3 regions of the Paenibacillus kyungheensis genome follow, and region 2 is predicted to be linked to each of the others. Evidence: riboswitches for the same ligand, from Rfam matches in the RefSeq annotation. Region 2 holds a riboswitch; each other region holds the start of a gene.
The links. Region 2 has a riboswitch for S-adenosylmethionine ahead of PQ456_RS15785 (2-hydroxyacid dehydrogenase). Riboswitches for the same ligand answer to the same signal wherever they lie in the genome.
Positions count from the first base shown of each region.

Region 1: linked by a shared signal. The riboswitch ahead of PQ456_RS17995 (methionine ABC transporter ATP-binding protein) and the one ahead of PQ456_RS15785 (2-hydroxyacid dehydrogenase) in region 2 are both predicted to bind S-adenosylmethionine.
Region 3: linked by a shared signal. The riboswitch ahead of metA (homoserine O-acetyltransferase MetA) and the one ahead of PQ456_RS15785 (2-hydroxyacid dehydrogenase) in region 2 are both predicted to bind S-adenosylmethionine.

Region 1 covers NZ_CP117416.1:4,190,553-4,195,395, reverse strand. Annotated here, with positions in the region: gene PQ456_RS18005 (DUF3139 domain-containing protein) at 1-90, shown strand, start outside; gene PQ456_RS18000 (COX15/CtaA family protein) at 284-1,249, shown strand; SAM riboswitch class I at 1,429-1,577, shown strand; gene PQ456_RS17995 (methionine ABC transporter ATP-binding protein) at 1,761-2,777, shown strand; gene PQ456_RS17990 (methionine ABC transporter permease) at 2,777-3,445, shown strand; gene PQ456_RS17985 (MetQ/NlpA family ABC transporter substrate-binding protein) at 3,579-4,412, shown strand; gene PQ456_RS17980 (hypothetical protein) at 4,539-4,843, opposite strand, start outside.
Region 2 covers NZ_CP117416.1:3,690,368-3,695,210, forward strand. Annotated here, with positions in the region: gene PQ456_RS15780 (FGGY-family carbohydrate kinase) at 1-762, opposite strand, end outside; gene PQ456_RS15785 (2-hydroxyacid dehydrogenase) at 734-1,762, opposite strand; SAM riboswitch class I at 2,007-2,098, opposite strand; gene PQ456_RS15790 (molybdopterin oxidoreductase family protein) at 2,324-4,375, shown strand; gene PQ456_RS15795 (LacI family DNA-binding transcriptional regulator) at 4,402-4,843, opposite strand, start outside.
Region 3 covers NZ_CP117416.1:1,549,774-1,554,616, reverse strand. Annotated here, with positions in the region: gene PQ456_RS06795 (trans-sulfuration enzyme family protein) at 1-290, opposite strand, end outside; gene PQ456_RS06790 (aminotransferase class I/II-fold pyridoxal phosphate-dependent enzyme) at 297-1,487, opposite strand; gene metA (homoserine O-acetyltransferase MetA) at 1,535-2,476, opposite strand; SAM riboswitch class I at 2,614-2,747, opposite strand; gene corA (magnesium/cobalt transporter CorA) at 3,213-4,148, shown strand; gene PQ456_RS06775 (HAD-IA family hydrolase) at 4,343-4,843, opposite strand, start outside.

The DNA.
Region 1 (4,843 bases), 500 kb from region 2:
AACACTACCTATTCTTATATTATTTTTAAAGATGGGCATATTGATCAAGCTGGATATAGTGGAAATACTTCTAAGCATCTCATCAAGTAAAATAAACTGAATAATATATAATTTTATATTTAGATTAGAACTCATTATATTCACAAAATTTAGTTACATAGTATTGTGTGGATATTGATCATTTTTTGTCACAAAGGATACGGTAGTAATTACTAGTGATTCGTTATAATAGATAGTGACTATAAACAATGTCACTATTATAAAATAGCGGGTGATTCTCTAAATGGCAAGAAAGTTCAGAATAACAACTACACATCTAAAATGGTTGAGCTTTGTCACCTGTGTTGTTATGTTTTTAGCAACAATGGGAGGACTTGTAGTAACCAAATCAGGTTCAGGACTCGGTTGCGGAAATGAATGGCCGTTATGTCATGGCCAATTTGTACCTGCGTATACGATTTCTTCATTGATTGAGTATTCGCATCGAGCTATTAGTGCTCTGGCAGGCTTAACAGCATTATTTTCTTTTATCGGATTTATCTTTTTTAATAAGCATCGTGAGCTTAAAGTATATGCATCATTAACATTGCTATTTGTTTTGGTACAAGCCGTTATGGGTGCATTAGCAGTTGTATTTTCACAATCTGCTCCAATCATGGCACTACATTTCGGATTTGCAATGATCGCTTTTGCTAGTTCGTCGATGATGGCGCTTGGTGCAAGGCGGATGGATCAGCAAAAAGGTGATTTACCGATTCCAGATGAACCACCGGTGAGTAAAGGAATGCGTAATCTAACATGGTTCGCAACTATCTACACATACATGGTGGTATATACAGGAGCCTTTGTCACACATACCGATTCTAGAGGTGGGTGTTCTGGCGTATTACTATGTAATGGTTCTATCTTACCTGAATTATCCGGTGGGGTAGCGGTAGCATTTTTCCATCGGGTAGCCGCTTATAGTTTGTTAATCGTTATTGCAGTACTAGCGCATTATGCCTACCGTCGTCATCCGTATAATCCAGGTATTCGTAAGCTTGGAGTGACTGCGATTGTATTTATTATCATGCAGATTCTAAGTGGTATGTTGAATATTGTAACGATGAAAATACCTGAGTGGTATTTCTTCTCCAGTATGTTGCATACGTTGTTGATTCAGATTTTGTTCGGTGTGTTATGTTATATGAGTGTGCGTGTATGGCAATTAAGTCGTGGTACACGTGGCAAATTAGGGCAAAATGTATAACCGTATGAACTATTTAGATAGCAACAAAAAGTGAATATACATCCAAGAGATTGCGTCAGATGAACAATTGATGAAAAATTTCTAATTTCCTTAGGAAATATTCATTTTTGCTTTGACAAAGAGTGTGAAGTTCACTATACTGAGAAAAGATTTTCATTTTCATTCGAATTTTTCATATTTTCTTATCGAGAGTGGTGGAGGGACTGGCCCGATGAAACCCGGCAACCGATTTTGGAATAACTATTACGTAGTTTTCCAAAATGTCATGGTGCTAATTCCTTCAAAATGGCGTGTGCAATTGGTACATGGCGATTTTGGCAGATGAGAAGGAAGTATCTCTAATAATAGAGAACCCTTTTCTGCGAAAGGGTTCTTTTTTTGTATAAAGAAGAGAGAAGTGAATACCGACATATATGATAGCGAGAATATATCCGACTTATTCGATGGTTTATATATGATTAATGTAATATGAATGCAGGAATGAAGAAGTACAAGGAAGGAGCACCTATCTGTGATTGAATTAAAAAGTATTACTAAAACGTATGGTAAAGGGAAAAATCTAAGCCCTGCGTTAAGCGGTATAGATTTGAAAATAGACAAAGGCGAGATTTTCGGCGTTATCGGTCACTCCGGTGCAGGTAAAAGTACATTGATTCGATGTATTAATTTACTAGAACGTCCAACCTCTGGTGAAGTATGGATCGATGGTGTGGAAATGACCAAGCTGAACAAAGCGCGCTTACAAGCAAGACGACGCAAAATAGGTATGATTTTTCAACACTTCAATCTATTATCTTCAGCGACAGTGTATGAGAACATCGCTTTTCCTTTGCGCTTAGTCAAAACACCGGAACGCAACATTAAAGAAAAAGTGAAAGAATTGTTAGCTCTAGTTGGATTGGAGCAACATGCCAATAAATATCCTGCTCAATTATCAGGTGGACAAAAGCAGCGTGTCGGCATTGCTCGCTCGTTAGCTAGTGATCCTGATGTATTGCTTTGTGATGAAGCGACATCTGCGCTTGATCCTCAGACTACAAATTCGATTTTAAAATTGCTGGTCGATATCAATGAGCGCTTTAACTTAACAATCATCTTAATCACTCATGAAATGCATGTTATTCAGAGCATTTGTGATAAAGTAGCTGTTATTCATCGGGGTGGTATTGTAGAACAAGGTCCTGTAACAAATGTCTTTTTGAAGCCACAGCATGAAGTGACACGTGATTTTATTTTAAATGAGTCTAATAATGCTGAATTACTAATTACTTCATGGACAGCACCAAATGTTCCTAATTCATTGACTGTCAAAGTGTCTTTCTTAGGAGATAAAACGTATGAATCGATCCTTTCGCAAACGGTACGTCAAACTGGAGTCGATTTTGCTATTTTGCAAGGAACGATTTCAACGTTAAAAAATGTACCTTATGGACAGTTGATTGTTCGCTTTGAAGGAACAGAAGGAGATATTAAGCGTACACTCGATGGATTGACCGCTGAAGGTCTCGATGTGGAGGTGATCAACTGATGGGTGAATTAGATTTCTCACAAATTGATTGGAATGAATTCGGTACAGCGACCTTAGATACACTCAAAATGGTAGGCGCTTCTGGATTATTTACATTAATTCTAGGATTGCCATTAGGCATTTTGTTATTTATTACAGGGCGTTCTACTGTAGCATGGGTGCGTTATTTCTATGCAGTCATCGCGTTTATCGTTAATATTTTGCGTTCGGTTCCATTTATTATACTGATTGTGGCGATCTTACCATTAACGCAAATTCTAGTAGGAACAACGATTGGTGTACTTGGAACGATCCCACCATTAGTTATCGCTGCCGCACCGTTTTTTGCTAGATTGGTCGAAACTGCACTTCGTGAAGTCGATCGTGGTGTAATTGAAGCAGCGAATGCGATGGGAGCTTCCTTGTGGCAGATTATAACGCGCGTACTTGTACGCGAAGCAATGCCAGGGCTATTAGCAGGCTTAACCGTTACTGTTGTTGCGCTAGTCTCTAATACAGCGATGGCAGGGATGATTGGTGCAGGAGGACTTGGAACACTTGCAATCAACTATGGTTATTATCGCTATGATACAGCGATTATGCTAGTGGCTGTAGTCATCATGGTTATTATTGTTCAAATTCTACAAATGCTTGGTGATCGTCTAGTGGTTCATTTTTCGAGAAGATAATCGGTAATACAAAAGAGATTGAGCACAGAGTAGTTATTCTGCTGAATATTTATATGATAATAGATAATCACGAATATTCAGCATTTGTATCATATACGTATACCAATCCAAAACCAATAAAGGGGTAGAGAAGATGAAAAAATGGACTTTGATTTTGCTAAGTATTATGTTGGTTGCTATCGTATCTGCTTGCGGTAACAAAGCAGCAGACAACACAGCGGCAACAGGAACAACAGAAGGCGGAGCAGAAACCGTAACATTGAAAGTAGGCGCAACAGCTGTACCTCACGCTGAAATCTTAAAACATATTCAACCTGCACTTGCTAAAGAAGGCGTAAATTTACAAGTTGTCGAATTTACAGATTATATTCAACCTAACGTTCAATTGAATGGCAAACAGTTAGATGCAAACTACTTCCAAACATTGCCTTACCTTGAAGAGCAAAACAAATCTCGTGGTATGACTTTAAAAGCTGTACAACCAGTACACATCGAGCCTTTCGGTGCATATTCTACAAAATATAAATCAATCGATGAATTGCCAGACGGTGCAAATATCGCAATCCCTAACGAAGTATCTAATGGAGCACGCGCTTTGATCTTGTTGGCTAACAATGGATTGATTGAATTGAAAGACAAAACAAACATCACTTCTTCTGTAAAAGATATTACAGCTAATCCTAAAAACTTTAAATTTACACCGATGGATGCGGCTTTTATCACTAGACAATTAGGTCAAGTCGATATGGGTATGATCAACATGAACTATGTATTAGAAGCTAAAATCGATCCTAAATCTGCATTGTTGACTGAAACAAGTAGCGCACCATATGCTAACTATTTAGTTACACGTGAAGACAACCAAAATGATGCAGCTATCGAAAAATTGAAAAAAGCTTTAACTTCTGATGATGTTAAAAAATTCATCGAAGATACGTACAATGGTGCTGTAATCCCAGCATTTTAATTAAAATGTACAACTAAAAATAAGGTTATAGCCAAAGTTATGATTTGTAATCAAATACAAATGATAACGGGCTATAACCTTATTTTTTTATCTAGTATTTCGCTGATCGATGGCGATCGTTACATCCTAATCATTTACAACACTTGCCTGTACTTTTAATTTTCCTGTAGATCCATCGGTAGTTACCGCAAAGATATTCCACAGCCCCCACGAAGCTTGTCTATATACATCATATAAAGGTAAATTCCATTGTTGCTGCTGACCAGGTGCTAAACTAGATTTCATAAGATTTCTGGTATCATCAGGAAAGTTAATTTCGTAATCGATTGTTTGATTGCCTGTATTTTTCAAGATCAATTTTATATCTACATGATTTTGATATGTAAAAGGAATATTAGCTTGACCTCCAGAGAGTATAAATGTCTGTTGTG
Region 2 (4,843 bases):
AACAATATCTTCTGCTCCTGCACCTGTACTATGGATAGCCAATTGCGTATCCCCGCCACCTACGATAACAGGTGTATCTACAGGCAAGTTCAATTCTGCTGCTGTACCCGATGTTAATGTCCCGAGCACGCTACCTGAAGGTATTAATGAAGGCAACACTGTTGGTGCAATGCCAAAGGTGTGACACATTTCTGTAGACCAATCACTATGTTCTACATTATAGAGAAGAGTCTCACATGCTTGAGACGGTTCGTAACTTAACACACCACTAAGCGCATACGTTACCCAATCGCTAATACTGGTAAAACGATTCAATCGTTGATACTGCTGAGGATGACGCTCCCGTAATCCGACTAATTTCATTGCTGAAAATAAAGCAGACGGTGCTCTGCCTGTGATCGGATAAATAGAAGCTTGGTCGCTATAGTGTTCTTCCCACTCACGTCCCCGATTATCAATATTCGGTAATCCTAGATAAGATTCACCTGCTTCATCAATCAGTACGATACCTTGACGCTGGCTCGTTGAAGTGACAGCGATAATCTGAATATCAGGAACGTTAGATAGTGCTACTTTAGCAAGCCCTGCAATCTGTTCCCACAGTACTTCCGGTATAAAATGACGTGCATCTGGATACTGATTGTCATTGTGATACAAAATATCAGCTCGCTCAATCGACAATACGTTACCGTTGATATCGACAACAGCTACACGAGCATTACCGGTACCGATATCAAAGACTAGATAGGCTTGTTGTGTCATCGTTAATATCCTCCAAAATCGCTTTATTATAAAGTACTTTCACTGCGGTGTTATGATGCTCAAACCACTCTATGAGTGCCGTATTCATAATTTCTACATGATGATCTTCAACTTCATAAGTGGCACCTGCTAAATGTGGAATTGCTAAAACATTTGGCAATGAAATCAGTTCATAATCTTTAGGAAGTGGCGGTTCTTGATCAAACACATCGATAATCGCTCCACGAATCTGATTTTGTTGTAATTGTTCAACCAGTGCATGATGATCTACTACTACAGAACGGGCAGTATTTACAAAAATGGCGTCTTTTTTCATTGATTGCAATAATTCTGTACCGATTAATCCTTTGGTATCTTCGGTTACAGGTAAATGAATCGATACAATATCGCTTGTAGCAAATAACTCAGCTAACGATACTTTTTGATCACGCGGATCAGGGCTGGTTACATAGGGATCGTAATAACGAATATCACAAGGGAAGCTCCGTAGTATGCCTGCTGTACGCTGGGCCACTGCTCCAAAACCAACCATACCGACTGTTTTGCCAGCCAGTTCATTGCCTTTAAACTTGAGATAAGCAGTTAAGCTACCACTTTGCCATTCCCCTGCTTCTAACCATTGACTGGATGAAATAATACTGCGTAAAAAGGTAATTAGACTACCGACTACCATTTCAGCTACAGCTTGTGCATTACGTGCTGGCGTATAGAAAACAGGAATACGACGATCTGTAGCTACAGGTACATCTACATTAGAAGGAGTTCCTCGACAGACACCGATAAATTGCAATTGAGGTACAGCTTTAATCACCTTTTCAGTAATTTGATCCAATTCTGCAATAATCGCATCTGCTCCGGTTGATTGTAATAAAGAGATTAATTCATCTTCTTGATAAGCTTGCCCATGATCTTTCCAGCAACGGTAAATGACTTCTCCAAACGTATCTGCTAGTTGTTGACGACCTTGCTCATGATAAGGGGCAGTAATTAATATTTTCATTATTCAATCTCCTTTGGTACACTTAGGTGCAGTGTTATTTAAGTGAAGCTTTAAAGTAAGAAAGTGACTTGATATAGAGAGTTCTTGGTTTGCTACTAATAACGTCATCATTTGACAATATAATCAACTGACTCACCGACAATATACAAAAAACCTCTTTCCCACATCAAGGAAAGAGGTTCGCTATCTATTCATTATAATATTCAAATCATACGAATAAAATAATGCAATAATTCATCCTGCTTTCCTATCTCCCAAGCGATTCAAGCTTGCTGGAATTGGCACGTTTTTGCCGAGGTTTCATAGGGCCAGTCCCTCCACCTCTCTGGATAGAAAATCTAATGTATGTAGTTGTCGAAAAAAACTTGCAAATCGATATCAGACACGATAAGGTATAAAACATCTAAATTTGTCGAATTCGAAATAATTTTCTTTATTCTAATTAAACCTAGTAAAAAAGTCAACATTAAATCTAAAATTTAATTTATGATAGTTTATAACGTATTCAAAGTCTATTTCTGCCATTATTAAGGTATGGGTATTACGAAAGGAGCATGATGTATGTCTAGTTATGTTGATCAACAAGATGGAGTATTTCCTTCAGTCTGCTCGCTCGATTGTCCTGATCAGTGCGGACTGCTTGTTCATAAAGAAAAAGGTAAAATTATCAAAATCGCTGGAGATCCTAATCATCCTGTTACCAAAGGGAACATCTGTAACAAAGTTCGTAATATGACAGAACGTATCTATGATACTAAGCGCCTGACTACTCCGCTCAAGCGGATCGGAGCAAAAGGCGAAGGTCTTTTTGAACCTATTTCTTGGGAAGAAGCGATTACTACAATTACTTCCAAGTGGAAAACATTAATATCCACTTCCGGCCCTGAAAGTATTCTCCCGTATAGCTTCTATGGCAATATGGGCAATCTATCTGCTGAAGGGATGGATCGCCGCTTTTTCCACCGGATGGGGGCAAGTCTTTTAGAGCGCACCATTTGTACAGCCGCTGGTTCAGCAGGTTATAAATATACAATGGGTGGCAGTATTGGTACCGATCCTGAAGATACGGTAGATACAAAGCTATTTATTTTCTGGGGCATTAATGCAGTTAGCACTAATATGCATCAAGTGACTTTAGCGCAACAAGCTCGCAAAAAAGGCGCTAAAGTTATTGTGATCGATGTGCACAAAAATCAAACTGGACGATCTGCGGATTGGTTTATTCCGATTTTGCCAGGAACAGATAGTGCACTCGCTCTAGGGATGATGCATATTTTATTTGCTGAAGACAAAGTGAATGAGGATTTTATGAAGCAATATACAGTAGGACACGAACAATTGCGTGAGCATGTAAAGCAATATGACCCTGCTACTGTATCCACAATTACAGGCGTGCCTGTCGATGATCTATATCAATTAGCTCGTATGTATGGCGATGCTAGCCCTGCTCTGATTCGTATCGGAAATGGTCTACAACATCATGATAACGGCGGGATGAATGTACGTACGATTGCCTGCCTACCTGCTATCACAGGACAATGGTTAGTACGCGGTGGCGGTGCTATTAAGTCTAATACGTTCCAACTAACATTTAATGAAAATGCATTACAACGTCCAGACTTATTGGCTAATCGCAATACTCGTTCTTTTAATATGAATCAATTGGGACGGGTATTATTAGAGGAGTCTGAACCTGTGCAATCGCTATATGTGTACAATTCTAATCCAGCAGTTGTGACTCCAGAAGCTACGCTTGTCAGACAAGGATTAGCACGAGACGATTTGTTTACTGTTGTGCACGATCTCTTTTTAACTGAAACAGCTAAATATGCAGATATCGTTTTGCCAGCAACATCTGCTTTTGAAAATACCGATTTCTATGCTTCGTACTGGCATCATTATATGCAGATTCAACAACCAGTTGTTGCTCCATATGGAGAAAGCAAATCCAATACCGAAGTATTTCGTTTGCTTGCTAAGACCATGGGTTATGAAGATGAAGCATTACAAGATAGTGATGAGCAGTTAATTCGGCAAGCGCTGGATCATCCTGCTAATCCTGCACTGAAAAATATTACGTATGATTCATTAGTTCAGCATCAATATGTCAAAGCAGATCGACAATATATTTTCCCGGATCGTCTGCCTACACCAAGTGGCAAAATTGAACTATATTCAGCCGATATGGAACGTGATGGATTACCACCACTACCAACCTATACACCACTTCATGAGCAGGGCACTCATCCTTATATTTTTGTACCGGGGCCTAATCATAACTTTTTAAATTCAACCTTTTCGAACAATGCCAAACATATCGGTCTTGAAAAGTCACCCAAGCTATTTATGAATACAATAGATGCGCAAAATGCTGGTATTGAAGATGGCGACTGGGTAACCGTCTGGAATGAACGGGGGTCTTGTGAACTGCTTGCTACTGTAGGTGAACATGTATTGCCCGGCGTTGTCGTCAGCCAGGGGCTATGGGCAGACACTGACAATCAGCAAGCTACCCATCTAGTCAATGCACTCACGTCAGATCGCTTGGCTGATATGGGCGGTGGTGCAACCTTCTTCTCCGGTCGTGTCGATGTAATCAAAAAATTAAGTTAACTCCTTTTATCCAATAATCGTTCACTTCACACACTATGGCGTTCGATTAACGTATAAGGAATCTGTCGCTTGACCGGCATGATAGTAGCATCAAGGCTACGTTCATAAAATAAAGAAAACGCTTGTCTGCCGATTTCTTGTAAATTCTGATCGATCGTAGTGAGTTGTAATCCGGCAGAGATCGGTTGGTTATCATACCCGATAATTGCTAACTGCTCAGGAATACGCAATCCATATTGACGTGCGCCTAACATAACACCTGCGGCGGCTTCATCCCCTGTTACAATTAACGCAGACGGAGGTGACTCCATAGTCGCAATCCGCTTGGCAATCTGTTCACCATCACTCATATGGATACAATCTGGAAAAATCCACTCCTGATACACTTCAAGCCCTGCGGCATGGAGTGTATTTTGGTATGCACGAAATCGCTCCTGACTGCTTGCACTTGTTTTGCGACCGATACAA
Region 3 (4,843 bases), 2.1 Mb from region 2:
GCGGATAGAATCAGAAAGGCAGTAGAAATCGCCGCCATTCCTGAAGCAAAAGCATATCCTGAAGCTCCGCCTTCTAACAAAGCAATATAATCTTCTAACGCTTGACGGGTTGGATTGCCTGAACGACTATAATCATGAAGTGGTGGATTCGAGATATCTTCTTGATGAAAAGTAGACGCTTGATAGATCGGTACACTGGATGCACCTGTTGTTTTGTCGATTTCAGCACCAAAGTGAATCAGTTTGGTATCTATTTTGCGTGAAGCTTGACGATCTGAAGAATAAGTCATTATCGATCACGCTCCTTCTACTTCAAGGCGTGCTACTTCCAGCGCTTGATCAAGATCAGCGATCAGATCATCAATATGCTCAATTCCTACAGAAAAGCGCAATAGACGATCATCGACACCAATCGCTTCACGAATCTCAGTTGGAATATCTGCATGTGTCTGTACGGTTGGATACGTCATTAATGATTCAACGCCCCCTAGACTTTCAGCAAAAGCAATCAATTGAATACTTCGTAAAATCGGTTCAATATAACGCGCATCTTTCACTTTAAACGAAAAGATACCTGTATTTCCGCTAGATTGGCGATTTTGGACATCATATCCCGGATGATCCGGTAGTGCAGGATAAAACACTTCTGCAATCTGCGGATGATCTACCAAATGTTTTGCCATTGCTGTAGCATTGTATTCATGACGCTCCATCCGCAATGCCAATGTTTTCATTCCACGCATTAATTGATACGAATCGGTTGGGGACAATACGGCTCCGATAGAGTTGTGCAGAAAAGCCATTTCAGCGGATAATTCTTCCCCTTTGGTCATAATCAATCCTGCTAACACATCATTATGTCCACCTAGATATTTGGTAGCACTATGAATCACGATATCTGCTCCCAGTTCGATCGGACGCTGGAAAAAAGGAGTCAACAGCGTATTATCAACAATCGTCAGCAACTGATGGCTTTTCGCCCAAGTAGCTACTGCTTTGATATCAGTAACCATCATTAACGGATTAGTTGGCGTCTCGATAAATACAGCTTTGGTATTTGGTTGAACTATTTTTTCTAACGCTTCTAGATCATTGGTATCTACATAAGAAGCAGTTACTCCAAATTTGGATAAAATACGCTCCAACAGACGGTATGTGCCACCATACAGATCAAGCGATACGATCAGATGATCTCCCTGACCGAAAAGCGCAAAAATGGTCTGTAAGGCAGCCATACCGGAACTACAGGCAAATCCTGCATCTGCTGATTCTAATGCTGCCGCCGCTTGTTCTAGTACAGCCCGAGTTGGATTGGTTGTACGAATATAATCAAAGCCTGTACTTTTACCAAGAGCGGGATGACGGAAGGCAGTTGATTGATAAATCGGAAAATTAACTGCCCCTGTTATCGGTTCATTAATCGAACCGATCTGTGCCAATTTGCTTTCAATGTTAAGAGTTCGTTCGCTTGAATGATGATCCGTCATACTATAATTCCTCCTCTGAAATAACAATCGATTGGGTTGATCTCAAATTAGATACAGTAATTACCTGCTTCAGCTTTGGCACTTTCCAAATCATATGGTGTTTCTTGGTATACATAATAGTTTAACCAGTTGGAAAATAATAAGTTGGCATGAGCACGCCATGTAGAAGGCGGTGTGCGCGATGGATCATTATTAGGAAAATAATTTTTCGGCGGTGCGACATCCATTCCTTTAGCGATATCACGTTCATATTCCCATTTTAATGACAATGGATCATATTCAGAATGCCCTGTCACAAAAATTTGACTGCCATCTTTAGTAGCGGCTAGATATACTCCTGCTTCTTCCGATTCTGATAAAATCTCCAGTTCAGGAATCTTGGCAATATCTTCATGACGTACTTCGGTATGACGGGAATGAGGCGCAAAGTACAACTCATCAAATCCTCGTAACAATTTTACATTTTCTTTATTTAAAGTATGTGGAAATACACCAAAACACTTTTCAGGCAAATCGACTTTGGGAACACCGAAATGATGGTACAGCCCTGCTTGTGAAGCCCAACAGATATGCATGGTTGAAGTAACATTCTTTTTACTCCAATCAAAAATCCCTTGAATCTCTTCCCAATAGTTCACATCTTCAAAGTCCATTGTTTCTACAGGAGCGCCTGTCACAACCAGACCATCAAAGCGTAGATGTTTGACTTCTTCAAATGTTTTATAAAATAAGTTCAAATATTCAGTCGATGTATTTTTGGAAGTATGGGATTGTGCATGTAGCAAATAGATATCAATTTGAAGCGGGCTATTTCCGAGTAAGCGTAGTAACTGCGTTTCGGTTGTTTCTTTAGTAGGCATCAAGTTCAATATAGCAATTCGCAATGGACGAATATCCTGTTGAAATGCTTGGCTATCATCCATTACGAAAATATTTTCTCCAGTTAATACTTCTTTGGCAGGTAAGCTATCCGGAATCTTAATTGGCATGTTCGTTCACTCCTTGGATGTGTGTATTTCTTATCATTTCAGGAGAAAGGTTCATTATAAGTATATACAAAAATGACCTTTCTCCTGATACTTGAGAAAGGTCATTTGCGATATGTTCGCGTATATAATAGACGCCTCTCTCATCTGTCAGCAGATATTAAGTCTAGAATGATCCATCAACTTATATCTCTGCAAGAATTAGCACCGTGCGGTTATACCGCCGGTTGCCGGGTTTCATCGGGCTAGTCCCTCCACCTGCTCTTGATAAGATTTGCTTATTCAATTTAAAATAACATGTTTTGATACTTTTCTTATACCATAATTTATACTATTCTACGGTCTGCCGTCAAGTGCTGTGAAAAATGTATTAGATTGAACCGATAAATAAGTTGTTGGTAACTATATTGGTTGATTTAAAAAGAGGTTTCTTATTTAAGCTTGAAAGGCTTCCACGACCACGGTATACTTAACAAGTATTTGACGTTTTTTCATAGTTTTCATAAATATCTAAATCAAAAAGAGGTGAATTTCAAAATGGAAGGCGACCCGAGGCCCAGTTGGCAGCAGGACGGATGGACAAATTGCAGGAAACAAACGACAACCATAGGGCACTGGAGTAACGCGCCATTATTGAAAAATCTTCTCCGTTTTTCATAAATTATAGCGAAGCTTTGTAAACAAGTGTGCGGTTGCCGCTTCTTTCCCTGCTCATTTCATAATAAAGGAGTAGAACACAATGAAAGTTCGGCACGTCAATGCTGGAGCATTTACTCCAGTAGAAAATATTACCGACACACTGGTAGCACCTGAAGAAGGATTTTATTGGATAGACGCAGATTTGGAAGATTTGATTGAACTACAACCACTTTTTATGCTTCATGATCTGGCTGTAGAAGATTGCTTGAGTGAAGAAGAACAGCGTCCTAAGATCGAAATTTATGAAAGTCATTATTTTATTGTAGTCAACAGTATTCGTTTTGATAACGAAGAGATTTTTTTGCGCGCCTTGAATATTTTTCTAGGACGGCATTATATTATTACAGTGACCAAGCAGAAAATTAATGAATTGCGTGTTCTCAAACCGATTTTATGGGAAGAAGAAGTGAGTCGTGCTGATAAATTTATGTATTTGTTAATTGACCTTGTCGTTGATAATTACTTCGCTGTCGGTGACCGGATCGAAGATCAGATCGAACTACTGGAAGAAAATATATTGATGCATACCAAAAAATCGCATCTGAACGAAATTATTGGTTTGCGTGGCGAAATTTTATGGCTCAAACGTGTATTGGGACCTCAGCGTGAAGTCATCAATACATTGAATAAAAAAGACCTCCGTTTGATCGATGATCAATTGCAAAAATATTTCAGTGACGTATATGAGAATGCGGTTAAAGTATCTGAGATGTTTGATACGTTCCGCGATCTGATGGGTAACTTACGAGAAGCTTATCAGTCCAGTATCTCTAATCGTGCGAATGAAATCATGCGTGTATTTACAGCGATCACAACAATATTTATGCCGTTGACTGTAATTACTGGTATTTATGGAATGAACTTTGAAGATATGCCTGAATTGCATTGGCGTTTCGGTTATCCACTGGTGATCGGGATTATGATTACGCTAGGTTTGACTATGTTTTTCACTTTCCGCAAAAAAGATTGGATCTGAAAAGATTAAAGCTGTCCTTATTCATCGTCAATTGATGAACAAGGACAGCTTTTTTTGATTTCACTTGGTCGCGCTTATGGTGCCAAGTGCTGATGGTAAGATATTTTGCTAAAGCAAAAATCACTTTTTTATTTTACGGGTCGCACTTATATTGCCAAGTGCTATAGGTCGCGCTTATGGTGCCAAGCGCTTAATCAAGGAAGTTGCATCCAGCGGATCATGGTTTCTAGGTTTAGTCCGTCTAAGCCGGGTACTGTAAAGTGTGCACTATCGATTCGGGTTAGTGAACTTACAGCGATCGTTTTCATTCCGATTTGACGGGCAGATTGGATCGATTCGGTAGAATCTTCAATAACCATCGTGTGATAAGGATGAATATTGACTGCATTAGCTGCTTTGATAAATATTTCAGGATCAGGCTTACTGAACTCTACATCATCCGATGTAATGATGCGGTTGAAATATTGTCGTACTCCTAATTTTTCTACCACTTCTTCTGCATCACTACGGTGAGATGCCAAAACAACAGCGATATTATGATCAGCAAAATGTTGTAGTAAATCTTCTACACCTGGCAACAATTCTGCGGATTCAATCGTTTCTGATTCTTCATCAATAACCGGAATAACTACACCTTCCAAGCCAAATACTATTGCACACAGATCACGATTGTTCGCTTCAAGTGGCTGTGTCAT